4 regions of the Streptomyces sp. MMCC 100 genome follow, and region 3 is predicted to be linked to each of the others. Evidence: riboswitches for the same ligand, from Rfam matches in the RefSeq annotation. Region 3 holds a riboswitch; each other region holds the start of a gene.
The links. A riboswitch is a leader RNA that binds a small molecule or an ion and turns the genes downstream of it on or off. The one in region 3 is predicted to bind cyclic di-AMP.
Positions count from the first base shown of each region.

Region 1: linked by a shared signal. The riboswitch ahead of ABS735_RS22270 (M23 family metallopeptidase) and the one ahead of ABS735_RS27720 (M23 family metallopeptidase) in region 3 are both predicted to bind cyclic di-AMP.
Region 2: linked by a shared signal. The riboswitch ahead of ABS735_RS33745 (transglycosylase SLT domain-containing protein) and the one ahead of ABS735_RS27720 (M23 family metallopeptidase) in region 3 are both predicted to bind cyclic di-AMP.
Region 4: linked by a shared signal. The riboswitch ahead of ABS735_RS32675 (C40 family peptidase) and the one ahead of ABS735_RS27720 (M23 family metallopeptidase) in region 3 are both predicted to bind cyclic di-AMP.

Region 1 covers NZ_JBGORK020000001.1:4,772,385-4,775,609, forward strand. The annotation lists gene ABS735_RS22265 (SGNH/GDSL hydrolase family protein) at 1-12, opposite strand, end outside; gene ABS735_RS22270 (M23 family metallopeptidase) at 248-1,201, opposite strand; cyclic di-AMP (ydaO/yuaA leader) riboswitch at 1,204-1,363, opposite strand; gene ABS735_RS22275 (tyrosine-protein phosphatase) at 1,788-2,585, shown strand; gene ABS735_RS22280 (DUF6126 family protein) at 2,607-2,726, opposite strand; gene ABS735_RS22285 (helix-turn-helix domain-containing protein) at 2,723-3,225, opposite strand, start outside.
Region 2 covers NZ_JBGORK020000001.1:7,287,815-7,291,039, forward strand. The annotation lists gene ABS735_RS33740 (polyprenyl synthetase family protein) at 1-997, opposite strand, end outside; cyclic di-AMP (ydaO/yuaA leader) riboswitch at 1,822-1,989, shown strand; gene ABS735_RS33745 (transglycosylase SLT domain-containing protein) at 1,994-2,494, shown strand; gene ABS735_RS33750 (HAD family hydrolase) at 2,540-3,225, opposite strand, start outside.
Region 3 covers NZ_JBGORK020000001.1:5,992,468-5,995,692, reverse strand. The annotation lists gene ABS735_RS27730 (M16 family metallopeptidase) at 1-133, shown strand, start outside; gene ABS735_RS27725 (M16 family metallopeptidase) at 130-1,518, shown strand; cyclic di-AMP (ydaO/yuaA leader) riboswitch at 1,710-1,874, shown strand; gene ABS735_RS27720 (M23 family metallopeptidase) at 1,887-2,651, shown strand; gene ABS735_RS27715 (GntR family transcriptional regulator) at 2,778-3,225, shown strand, end outside.
Region 4 covers NZ_JBGORK020000001.1:7,090,502-7,093,726, reverse strand. The annotation lists gene ABS735_RS32680 (tellurite resistance/C4-dicarboxylate transporter family protein) at 1-671, opposite strand, end outside; gene ABS735_RS32675 (C40 family peptidase) at 698-1,882, opposite strand; cyclic di-AMP (ydaO/yuaA leader) riboswitch at 1,889-2,073, opposite strand; gene pcrA (DNA helicase PcrA) at 2,328-3,225, shown strand, end outside.

The sequences.
Region 1 (3,225 bases), 1.2 Mb from region 3:
CGACCCGATCACTGCTCTGCTGTCACTCTTCGAATCGTCTGCCACGTCGGCCCATGATTCACCTTGGAATGTGACCTACGCGACCGTAGGAAGGGATTGACGGGCGGTGAGAAAGGCCACGCCTAAAGTGTTCGTCAATTCCGGAATACGCCGAGGTCCGGCCGCACCGAGGGGCGGGTACGCCGAAGGCCGGACCCGGGGATCGGGGTCCGGCCTTCGGGGCGCGGAGGCTGCGCGGAACCGGTCGTCAGACGGAGACGCCGTGCGAGCGCAGGAACGCGAGCGGGTCGATGTCCGAGCCGTAGTCCGGCGTGGTGCGGATCTCGAAGTGCAGGTGCGGGCCGGTCACGTTGCCGGTGGCGCCCGAAAGGCCGACCTGCTGACCCGCCGTCACCGACTGACCGGCGGAGACGGAGAGCGAGGAGAGGTGGGCGTACTGGGCGTAGTGGCCGTCGGCGAGCTTGATGACGACCTGGTTGCCGTACGCGCCGCCCCAGCCGGCCGAGACGACGGTGCCCGCGCCGACGGCCTTCAGCGAGGTGCCGGTCGGGACGACGAAGTCGGTGCCGGTGTGGTAGCCGCTGGACCACATGCTGCCGGACTGGTGGTACGGGGTACCGACGGTGCCGCCCGCGACGGGGGAGGTGTAACCGCTGGTGGTGCCCGCGGACTGGGTGTCGGTGTTCGAGGACTCCGAAGAGCCGGAAGCGTCCGAGGAGGAGGTCTTCGCGGCGTCCGCCGACTTCTGGGCCGGCTTCTCGGCGGCGGGCTTCTCGGCGGGCTTCTGCGACTGCGCGGCGGACGGCGCCGACGACTTGGCGGCCTGAGTGCCGATCGAGAGCTCGAGGCCGGGGTGGATCAGCGACGGGTCGGAACCGACGGCCTCGCGGTTGTCCGCGTAGAGCTTCTTCCAGCCGCCGTCGACGTTCTGCTCGTCGGCGATCTTCGAAAGGTAGTCACCGCTCTTCACGGTGTACGTCCGGGAGTCCGAGTTCTTCTCGGCGCTGCTCGCGGCGGCCTTCTTGGCCGACGTCGGAATGGACTGCACGGCCTGCTCGGAAACGGAGTGCGCGGGGGCGGCGTTGGCGGAGGCGGCGCCCATCAGCGGGAGTGCGAGCGCGGCGCCACCGGTTCCGGCGACGGCGATGGTGCGGGTCAGGCGCATGGCCCTGGTACGGCGGTGCTTACCCTTCGCGGGCATGGCGAATTCCTCTCCGGCGCCTGCGAGGTGAGCTGTCGGGTGCGGGCTGGAGATGCCCGGCCGCGCCGAGACGCGGCTTTACCCCAAGCCGTTCCGGGAACCGGAACAGGCAGTTCTACCTGTGGGTCCCCCGCTCCTGCCGTGTACGGGTGGTGGATGAGTGCGGGCTCCGGTCGGCGGCAGGATTAGGCGTCCGTCCGGATCGGTGGTGAACGTAAGGGACCAAGACGCACACGGACAAGCGAGGGGTTCCCGCGGCAGGCGTTTCGATTGATCCTTTATGGGAAAACCGGTAACCCTGCGTCGATTTCCGTCGCACCGTTTTCCGTGAATGCCCTTGAGAACCAGCTGAATTACGTGAACATGACGGGCAACGCTCGGTCACGGATATGACGCTGCTCACGCACCCCTTGCCCACCCTCCGCCATTTCAGGGCTAGTTACCACTAAGGCGCCAATTCGGACAGAAGACCTTTACCGGTCCACAATGCCCCTCTCGGAACGGCTTTCACCCACCGGTCATGCCGTATCGTCGAGTGGTGCCCGCCGGCGAGCAGCGGCGGCGGGGCGGAGTGGGAGGAGCCCCCGTGACGCAGCAGGTCCCGTCGACCGAACCCGAGCTGACCGGTGTGCGCAACTTCCGGGACGTGGGCGGACTGCCGACCGTGGACGGTCGGCGGGTGCGACAGGGGGTGCTGTTCCGCAGCGGCCACCTGGCGCACGCCACCGGGGAGGACGCCGCGTTCCTGGCCTCACTGGGCCTGCACACGATCTTCGACTTCCGCAACGCGGCCGACCAGAAGCTCGACGGCCCGGACGTCGAGCTGCCGGGCGTGCGCAACGTGAACCTGCCGCTGAGCGATCCGGCCGACGGCGCCGAGTTCTGGAAGATGGTCCGTGACGGAGACCTCGACCAGCTGCGCGAGATCCTCGCCGACGGCAAGGCCGCCAACCGGATGATCGACTCCTACCGCATGATCGTCACCGAGCGCACGGCGGAGCACTCCCGGATCCTGCACGCGCTCGCCGAGGACAGCGTCCCCGCGCTGATGCACTGTGCGGCCGGCAAGGACCGCGCGGGTCTGTCGATCGCCGTCACCCTGCTCGCTCTGGGCGTCGAGCGCGAGGCCGTCGTCGAGGACTACCTGAAGTCGAACGCCGCGCACCGGCGCTACAAGGTGCGCCGCAGCGGCTCCGCGGCCTCGGCCTACTCCCCCGAGGTCATGGAGCTGCTCAGCCCCCTGTTCGACGCGCGCGCCGAGTACCTGGCGGCGGCCTTCGGGACGATCGAGGAGACGTGGGGCGGCGTCGACGCCTACCTGGAGAAGGGGCTGCGGCTCGCTCCCGAGACCCGGGAGCGGCTGCGCGAGCGGATGGTGGACTGAGCCGCCCGCTCGCGGACGGCACTACTTGGCGCCCACCTCGAACAGCAGGTAGAGGAAGCCGCCGAAGACGTGACCCAGGGCGATGTAGATGACCAGTCGCACCCACAGGGCGCGCGGGAACTTGTCCTCGATGGCACTCATGGCGTCTCTCCAGGGGTCGGCCCGAGGCACAGCGCGGCCGTCGGGCTCTGCAGCAGGGTGTGGACGAAGAGCAGCTCAGTCCCGTCGGGGTCCTGTGCCGCGATCCGGTGCGGGGTCATGGAGTCGAAGTGGGCACTGTCCCCCGCGGTGAGCCGGTGCTCGGTGTCCCCGAGGCGCAGCCGCAGCCGGCCCCTGAGGACGTGCAGCCACTCCTCTCCGGGGTGCACCCGCACGACGTCGCCCTGGGAGCCGTACGGTACCTGGACGCGCAGGGCCTGCATGCCGCGGCCCGGCGCGCCCGCCTGCCAGTACGTCCAGCCGCCCGCGGTGGTGGGTTCCATGTCGGCACCACGCACGACGGCGTCCCGGTCGGCGGCCGTCTCACCGAGCAGCTCGGCGACGGTCGTACCGTAGATACGGGCGAGGGCCAGCAGCATCGGGAGTGAGGGCTGGCGCTGCCCGGTCTCCAGGCGGGAGAGGTGGGCGGGCGACAGCCCTG
Region 2 (3,225 bases), 1.3 Mb from region 3:
GCACCACCGCGTCGCACAGCTCCACCAGCGCCGCCTTCGCGTCGCACTCCCGCAGCGGGGCCAGCGCGGCCCGGGCCTCCTCGGCGTACCGGACGGTGTCCCGGCGCGCCTGCTCCAGCGCGGGGTGGGCGCGCAGCAGGCGCAGCGCCTCGGCGTGCCGCGCGTCGTCGCTCAGGTCGGAGCCGAGCAGCTCGCACAGGGCGATGTCCTCGGCGAGCCCCAGCCGGGCCGCCCGCTCGCGCAGCCGCAGTACCGGCAGGGTGGGGATGCCCTCGCGCAGGTCCGTGCCTGGCGTCTTGCCGGACTCGTCGGAGTCGGAGGCGATGTCCAGGACGTCGTCCGCGAGCTGGAAGGCGACGCCGAGCCGCTCGCCGTACTGGGTCAGCACGTCCACCACCGTCTCGTCGGCGCCGGACATCATCGCGCCGAACCGGCAGGAGACCGCCACCAGCGAGCCCGTCTTGCCGCCCAGCACGTCCAGGTAGTGGTCGACCGGGTCGCGGCCGTCCTGCGGTCCTGCCGTCTCCAGGATCTGACCGGTGACCAGCCGCTCGAACGCGAGGGCCTGGACGCGGACCGCCTCGGGTCCGAGGTCGGCGAGGATCTGCGAGGCGCGGGCGAACAGGAAGTCGCCGGTGAGGACCGCGACCGAGTTGCCCCAGCGGGTGTTCGCGCTGGGCACCCCGCGCCGCACGGCGGCCTCGTCCATCACGTCGTCGTGGTACAGCGTGGCGAGGTGGGTCAGCTCCACAACCACGGCCGAGGGCACGATGCCCGGGGCGTAGCGGTCGCCGAACTGGGCCGAGAGCATCACCAGCAGCGGCCGGAACCGTTTCCCGCCGGCCCGCACCAGGTGCTGGGCGGCCTCCGTGATGAACGGCACCTCGCTTTTGGTTGCCTCAAGCAACCCTTCCTCGACAGCAACCAATCCGGCCTGGACATCGGCTTCCAGAGCCTGGTCCCGCACGCTCAGCCCGAACGGCCCGACGACGGTCACGAGGGGTCTCCTGTCTGCTGGTGTCTACTGGCGATTACCTGGTTTGTCGATAGGTCGCTGCCACCACTCAAGTCAGCGTATCCGGTCACGTTTCGATCACCGCGAGCGCCCACCGTTACAGGCCGGTCGGTATCAGATCATGAACGGTATGTTTTTGATCAGGTGATATGAGCAGATTTTGACTGATATCGCCAGAGGGGACGAGCCGGACCCCAGGAGGGCGAGCGGGCCGGAAGCCGCCATTCAAGATCCCATCACTCCTCCCAACGGCCCGCACCGCGAGAACGTCACCCAATCGACACGCACACCCGGGCCGCGCTCGCGTCCGCGTCCACGCTCGTACCCACGCACGCGTCCACGCTCGTGCCCACGTCCGCGTCCACGCTCGTACCCACGCCGGCACCCGCACCCGCACCCGCACCCGCACCCGTCGGCATGCGTCCGTCCGGCAGGCACGACACGCCCCCCCTTTCCGCCCTGCCCACCACCCCGCTTCCCCCTCCTCCTCGCCCGACACCCGAAGCCGTCCTCAACCGTGGCCGGTTGACAACCGATTGAGGCTAATGCCCGTTTTGCCGCGCTTATTGGCGCCAGTGAGTTGGCTCACGCCGAACCGCCCGCAGGCAACCTCGCCGCAACCTGTGCCCTCCCTTTGCCCCGCAAGCCAGTTGGGGCTTGGCAACCGCAAAGGATCAAGAGCCTCAAACGCCTCAGAACAAGGTCAACAGGCACGTTGGGTGATTCCTGCACTTGTTCCGGACATGTGCTCTCGCATACGTTCCCGGCCTGTCGGGCGGACGCCGAATCCTGCCACCGCCCGGACGCACAGTCATCCGCCAACAAACTCGCCGGCAGGAGCGGGGGACCCAGGTAAGTCGCCGCACCGGTCACCACCGGAGCGGCTCGGGGTGAAGCCGTACCCGTCAGGGCGCGGCCGGGCACCTCCCCGCCCGAACCCGACAGCTCACCTCGCAGGCGTAAGGAGAGGGACACAGCATGTCTGCCAACGGTCAGAACCGTCACGCCTTCACCGGCCGCCTCGCCCGCAAGCTCGCCGTGGCCGGCACCGGTGCCGCGGTGCTCGCGCTGCCGCTCATCGGCGCCACCACCGCCTCCGCGGCCACCCCGGCCGCCGCCACTACCGCCACGACCGCCACCACGGCGGCGACGACGTACCCGGACAACCTCGACGGCTGGATCCGCGAGTCGCTCGACATCATGGCGCAGCACGGCATCCCCGGGACCTACGAGGGCATCCACCGCAACATCATGCGGGAGTCCTCCGGCAACCCGCTCGCCATCAACAACTGGGACATCAACGCCATCAACGGCACCCCGTCCAAGGGTCTGCTCCAGGTGATCGACCCGACCTTCCAGGCGTACCACGTGGAGGGCACCTCCTGGGACCCGTACGACCCGGTCGCCAACATCACCGCCGCCTGCAACTACGCGGCCGACCGCTACGGCTCGATGGACAACGTCTTCAGCGCGTACTGAGCCGTACCGCCGCGGTGACGCACCGAGAGGTACCGCAGTAGCGCACTAAGAGGTACCGAAGATCCGCTCGAGGACGACGGCCACGCCGTCGTCCTCGTTCGTCGTGGTGACCTCGTCGGCCACCGCCTTGAGTTCGGGGTGGGCGCCGGCCATGGCGACGCCGTGGGCCGCCCACTGGAACATGGGGATGTCGTTGGGCATGTCCCCGAAGGCGATCGTCCGTCGCCGCTGAAGGCCCAGGTGCTCGGCGGCCAGCGCCAGGCCGGTCGCCTTGGTGATGCCGCACGGCTGGAGCTCCACCGTGCCGGGGCCCGACATGGTGACCGTCGCCAGGGAACCGACCACCGCACGCGCCGTCGCCGCCAACTCGTCGTCGGTCAGCTCGGGATGGCGCAGCAGCACCTTGCTGATCGGCGTGCTCCACAGTTCCTCGCGCCGCTCGACGGGCACCGCGGGCAGGGTGGGGTGGGGCATCAGGTAGCCCGGCTCGATGAGCGTCAGGCCGTCGACGCCGTCCTGGTCGACGGCGGCGTACACCTGGCCCACCTCGGCCTCGATCTTGCCGAGCGCGGTCTCGGCCAGCTCCCGGTCCAGGGTGACCGACCACAGCATTCGGTGCGCACCGGCGTCGTACACCTGCGCGCCCTGCCCGCACACCGCGAGCCCCGTGCAGCCGAGGCGGTCGAGCAGGGAGCGCACCCGGGGGGCCGGCCGCCCCGTCACCACCAGGT
Region 3 (3,225 bases):
GGCCCGCCTGCGCCCCGACAACCGCGCGGTGCTCGTCTACGAGCCCACCGCCCCCGCCGACGAGAACGACGCCGACACGAACGACGCCGACACGAACGACGCCACCGACGAGAACGAGGAGGCGGCCAAGTGACCGAGCTCGCCACCATGGAATTCCACGCGCAGCCGCAGGCCGGCGAGCCCAAGCCGTGGGCGTTCCCCGCCCCGGAGCGCGGCAGCCTCGGCAACGGCCTCACCGTGCTGCGCTGCCACCGCCCCGGCCAGCAGGTCGTCGCCGTCGAGGTCCTCCTCGACGCCCCCCTGGACGCCGAGCCGACCGGTCTCGACGGCGTCGCCACCATCATGGCGCGCGCCTTCTCCGAGGGCACCGACAAGCACTCCGCCGAGGATTTCGCCGCCGAGCTGGAGCGCTGCGGCGCCACGCTGGACGCGCACGCCGACCACCCCGGCGTCCGGCTGAGCCTCGAGGTGCCCGCCTCGCGCCTGGCCAAGGCCCTCGGTCTGGTCGCCGACGCGCTCAGGGCGCCCGCCTTCGCGGACAGCGAGGTCGAACGGCTGGTGCGCAACCGGCTCGACGAGATCCCGCACGAGCTGGCCAACCCCTCCCGCCGGGCCGCCAAGGAACTCTCCAAGGAGCTGTTCCCGGCCGACTCGCGCATGTCGCGCCCGCGCCAGGGCTCCGAGGAGACCGTCGCGAGCATCGACTCCGCGGCCGTACGCGCCTTCTACGAGCGGCACGTCCGTCCCGCCACGGCCACCGCCGTGGTCGTCGGCGACCTCACCGGCGTCGACCTCGACGCGCTGCTCGGCGACACCCTGGGCGCGTGGACCGGCTCGCCCGCCGAGCCGCGCCCCGTACCCCCGGTGACCGCCGACGACCGGGGCCGGGTCGTCATCGTCGACCGTCCCGGCGCCGTCCAGACGCAGCTGCTGATCGGCCGCACCGGCGCCGACCGGCACGACCGCGTGTGGCCCGCGCAGGTGCTCGGCACCTACTGCCTCGGCGGCACCCTCACCTCGCGCCTGGACCGCGTCCTGCGCGAGGAGAAGGGCTACACCTACGGCGTACGGGCGTTCGGGCAGGTCCTGCGTTCCGCGCCGGACGGAACGGGCGCCGCGATGCTCGCCATCAGCGGCTCCGTCGACACCCCGAACACCGGTCCCGCCCTCGAGGACCTGTGGACGGTGCTGCGCAAGCTCGCCGCGGAGGGGCTCACCGACGCCGAGCGTGACGTGGCCGTGCAGAATCTGGTGGGCGTGGCGCCGCTCAAGTACGAGACGGCGGCGGCCGTGGCGAGCACCCTGGCCGACCAGGTCGAGCAGCACCTGTCCGACGACTTCCAGGCGACGCTCTACCGCCAACTCGCGGCCACGGGCACCGTGGAGGCCACGGCGGCGGTCGTGAACGCCTTCCCGGTGGACCGCCTCGTGACGGTCCTCGTCGGCGACGCGGCGCAGATCAAGGAGCCCGTCGAGGCCCTCGGCATCGGTGAAGTCACCGTGGTGGCGGCCGAGTAGCGGCACGCGCGCGCGAAGGCCCTGGTGACCGGAGTGTCACCAGGGCCGCCGTATGTCCGGATTGGGGGAGTGACTGCCCGTCTGCCCTGTGGCGTGCGCTACAAAAACCCTGTTGCGTTTGAGGATTGAAGACAGCCCCGTTTAGCGTCTTCCGGGCTGTTCGTCAGGCAGTGCGCCGCACCCGCGGCACCGGACAGTCATCGCCGAGTCCCCGTACGGCGCGAGCCAGGGGAGCCGGGGACCCATCGCAGTCCCTGGGGTGAATCGGACGCCCGCGCATACCGCGAGGGGGCCCGTAGGAGACCTTCCACCTCCGAACCCGTCAGCTAACCCGGTAGGCGAGAGGGAAGGAAAGGACAAGCCTCTACATGGCGTTCACGCGCGCCACCGGTAAGCACCGCCGTACCGGCCGGGTGCACCGCACCACCGCCCGCGCGGCGGGAGTCGCGGCCCTCGCCACCACCGGCGTCGTCGGCACCCTCGCGGCTCCGGCGCTCGCCGCCGAGCCCCAGGTGGAGCAGAGCGGGCTCACTCCGGTCGTCACCATCGGCGACTCCATAGCCGACGAGATCGACGCCCAGGCCGTCGCCCAGAAGCAGGCGGCCGTGGACGCCGCCGCCCGTGAGGCGGCCCGGGAAGCGGCCCGTGAGCGGGCGGCCGAGGCGGCCAAGGAAGCACGCGAGGCCAAGGAGCGCGCCGCGCGGGAGGCGGAGCGCAAGCGCCTCAACACCTTCGTCGCGCCGATCACCGCCTCCTACGTCTCCACCGCGTACCAGGCCGGCAGCTCCCTGTGGTCCTCCGGCAGCCACACCGGCATCGACTTCCACGCCTCCAGCGGCACGACCGTGCACGCGGTCGGCGTCGGCACCGTCGTGGAGGCCGGCTGGGGAGGGGCGTACGGCAACCAGGTCGTGATCAAGATGCACGACGGCACGTACACGCAGTACGGGCACCTGTCGTCCATCGGCGTCTCCGTCGGCCAGTCGGTCGAGCCCGGCCAGCAGATCGGCCTCTCCGGCGCCACCGGCAACGTCACCGGACCGCACCTGCACTTCGAGGCCCGTACGAGCCCCGAGTACGGCTCCGACATGGACCCCGTCGCCTACCTCCGCTCCCACGGCGTGAACGTCTGACGGCGGTATTCGAAAGCCCCGGCTTCCCGAGCCGGGGCTTTTCGCATTTAATATCGCTTGATTGGCCCGAGGTCGCTCAACACGCGTCAACCGTCGACGTTTCGCGGGGTCAAGGGGAGGTCGGTCATGCGTATTCCGGCGCATTCGGTGTGCACGGCGATCCGGGACGACATCGTCGCCGGCATCCACGGCCGCGGGAGCCGGCTCACCGAGGAAATCCTCGCCCGCCGCTACGGCGTTTCCCGCGTCCCCGTCCGCGAGGCCCTGCGCACGCTGGAGGCCGAGGGCTTCGTGGTGACCCGGCGGCACGCGGGCGCGTGCGTCGCGGAACCCACGGAGCAGGAGGCCGCCGACCTGCTCGAGACCCGCACGCTCCTGGAGCCGCTCGGCGCCTCCCGGGCCGCCCGGCGGCGCACCGAGGCCCACCTCAAGGTGTTGCGCGGCCTGGTCAGGCTGGGACAGGAACGGGCCAGGCGGGGCAGCGGCGAGGACCTGCGCTCGCTGGGCGGCTGGTTCCACGAGACCCTCGCCCGGGCGGCCGACAGCCCCTCCCTGACCGCCCTGCTGACCCAGC
Region 4 (3,225 bases), 1.1 Mb from region 3:
TTCCACAGGTACATGCCGGTCCCGGCCGCCGCGAGCAGCTTGGCACCGGCGAGGGCAGAGATGGCGAGCGCGCCGCCCGCCACCCACTGGTCCCCGGCGCCCCGGGCCACCTGCCGCAGATCGAAGCGGAACAGCGCGATCAGATAGAGCACGATCCCCAGCCAGAACGGCACCAGCGCCGCGTGCGCCAGCCACGGCGTCGAGGTGGCCGCGGCCAGCGTCGCGGCGAGCACGGCGAGCCCCTCCGTGGCCACGCAGCCCAGGAACACCGCCCCGGGCATCCTCCGCCCCCAGTGCCGCACCACCAGGAGCAGCAGCCACGGCCACAGCAGCGCCGCCAGCACCAGCAGTACCGCCGCCAGGAGCGACCAGCCGAGCAGCGAGAAGCGGGTGCCGAGCACGGTCGTCGCGGCGACGGCGGTGAGCGCGCCCGGAGTCCCGGCCCGCTTCACCCACTGCGCCCGGTCGGCCAGCAGCAGGTGGACGAAGTTCGCCGCCAGCAGCAGCCAGGCGGCGCAGGCCAGGGCCAGGGCGATCCGGGACAGAACCTCGCGGCCCGTCAGATGCAGGGCGACCGACACGATGCCGGTCGCCATCACCGCGGCCCCGGCCGCCGGTGGACGCTGCGCCCACCAGGCACGCAGCGCGGAGGGATGGGTGGCCGATGACATGCGCCCGATGCTAAAGACCGCACCGATCAGGCCGGGCGCACCACGCTGTAGATGGACGACTCGCCGTCGTAGAAGATCGACTCCTCGCGGACGTACGCGCCCGGCTTCGGGGCGTGGATCATCATGCCGTCGCCGATGTACAGGCCGACATGGCTGATGTCGTCGTAGAAGAAGACCAGGTCACCGGGTTGTGCCTGGGACACGGAGACGGTCGTGCCGGCGTTGACCTGGTCGTAGGTGGTGCGCGGCAGCGTCACGCCCGCGGCCTTCCAGGCGGCCTGGGTGAGGCCCGAGCAGTCGTAGGAGCCGGGGCCCGTGGCGCCCCAGACGTACGGCTTGCCGATCTGGGCGCGGGCGAAGGCGAGCGCGCTCTCGGCCTTGGTGCCGTTCGAGGTGCCCGGCGTGGAGGAACCTGACGAACCGGTGCCGCCGGAGGAACCCGAACCGGTGTCGCTCTCCTGCTGCTGGGCGGCCTCCTCCTGCCGCTTGCGCTCCGCCTCCTGCTCCGCCTGCTGCTTCTTCGCCAGCTCGGCGGCCTTGCGGGCGGCCTCCTCCTGCTTCTTCTTCTCGATCGCCGCCAGCCGGGCCTTCTCCTCGGCGGTCAGCTCCGAAAGCAGCTCCCGCGCGGTGGCGAGCTTCTTCTGGACGGTCGACTTGGCCGTCTTCAGGTCGTTCTGCGACTCGGTGAGCGTTTCGAGGCTCTCGGTGGCCTCCCGGCGCTTCTTCATCGTCTCGGACTGCTGGGTGACGTAGTCGTCGACGGCGCTCTTCTGCCGGCCGGTGAGCCGGTTCATCAGCTGGTTCTGGTCGAAGTAGTCCTGCGGCGAGTCCGCGAGCAGCAGGGTCGCGGTCTCCGGGACCGAGGCGCCCGTGCGGTACTGGGCGGAGGCGAAGGAACCCAGCTCCTCGCGCGCGTCGTTGAGCTTCTGGGTGCGCTGGGCGACGTCGTCGAGGAGGGTGTCGACCTTCTTGCGCTGCTTGGTGGTCTTCTCCTTGGCCGCGTTGTACTTCTCGGTCGCCGACCCGGCCTGGCGGTAGAGGTCGTCGACCTTCTTCTCGACCTCTTCGAGGGTCGGCCGGTCGTCCGACGGCGTCGCATCGGCCGTCTGGGACAGCAGGGCGACGGAGGTGAGGGCCGCGGTGGCGAGGACCGGGGTCCGTATGCCCGCGACGCGGGTACCGGTGGGGCGCGACTTGCGGTGCGACGCCAAGGAGGCGACTCCTTCCAGTGCTCCGCCTACCGGGTTAGCTGTCGGGTTCGGGCGGTGTGGCGCGGAAGGGTTGCCCTACGGCGGAGCCGGCCCTCGTGGAGGGCGGTTCGGCCGATTCACCCCAAAGGTCTCGGTTGGGTCCCCGGCTCCGGGTGCCGCGCGGGCAGGGCCGGACTCGGCGGAGGCCGCGCGGCCCGGCGAGGTTCGCCGGAGGGGGGCGAGCGGCCTGCCCCGCACCGTAGCCAACTCGTGTGGCCGCTGTGAAGGTTGGTGGGTGATATGCCCGATACATTTTCGTGACCTTCCGCGCGGGTGCCCCTGGGCCGGTCGTGGACGTCACTCTTCGTGCTCCTGCTGGTCGCGGGGTGTGCCCGCGCCGGGAACGGGTGGTCATTTTCCGGGGTGGCACCGGGTTGTCGGTGGGGCGCCCTAGACTCGGAGAGCGATGAGCAGCCTCTTTGACGACAGCTTCCTGGCGAGCCTCCAGACCCCCCGGGGTCACGAGGAGGAACCCCCGCCGCCGCCCGAGGACGATCACGGACCGGAGCCCGTTCCGCACGATCTGTTCGGCGGGAAGTTCGACGTGCCGCCGGACCGGGACACCCACTACCGGGACGGCGCCCCGCGCCCCGTCCTGGACGCCGCGGCACTCCTGGAGGGGCTGAACGAGAACCAGAGGGCCGCCGTCGTCCACTCCGGCTCCCCGCTGCTCATCGTGGCCGGTGCCGGCTCCGGCAAGACCCGTGTGCTCACCCACCGCATCGCCCACCTGCTGGCCGAGCGGAACGTCCACCCCGGCCAGATCCTCGCGATCACCTTCACCAACAAGGCCGCCGGCGAGATGAAGGAGCGCGTCGAGCAGCTCGTCGGCCCGCGCGCGAACGCGATGTGGGTGATGACCTTCCACAGCGCGTGCGTCCGGATCCTGCGCCGCGAGTCCAAGAAGCTCGGCTTCACCTCGTCGTTCTCGATCTACGACGCCGCCGACTCCAAGCGGCTCATGGCGCTGGTCTGCCGCGACCTGGACCTGGACCCCAAGCGCTTCCCGCCCAAGTCGTTCAGCGCGAAGATCAGCAACCTGAAGAACGAGCTGATCGACGAGGAGGACTTCGCCGCCCAGGCGGCGGACGGCTTCGAGAAGACCCTCGCCCAGGCCTACGCCATGTACCAGTCGCGGCTGCGCGAGGCCAATGCCCTCGACTTCGACGACCTGATCATGACGACGGTCAACCTGCTCCGCGCCTTCCCCGACGTCGCCGAGCACTACCGCCGCCGCTTCCGGCACGTTCTGGTCGACGAGTACCAGGACACCAACCACGCGCAGTACGCCCTGGTGCGCGAGC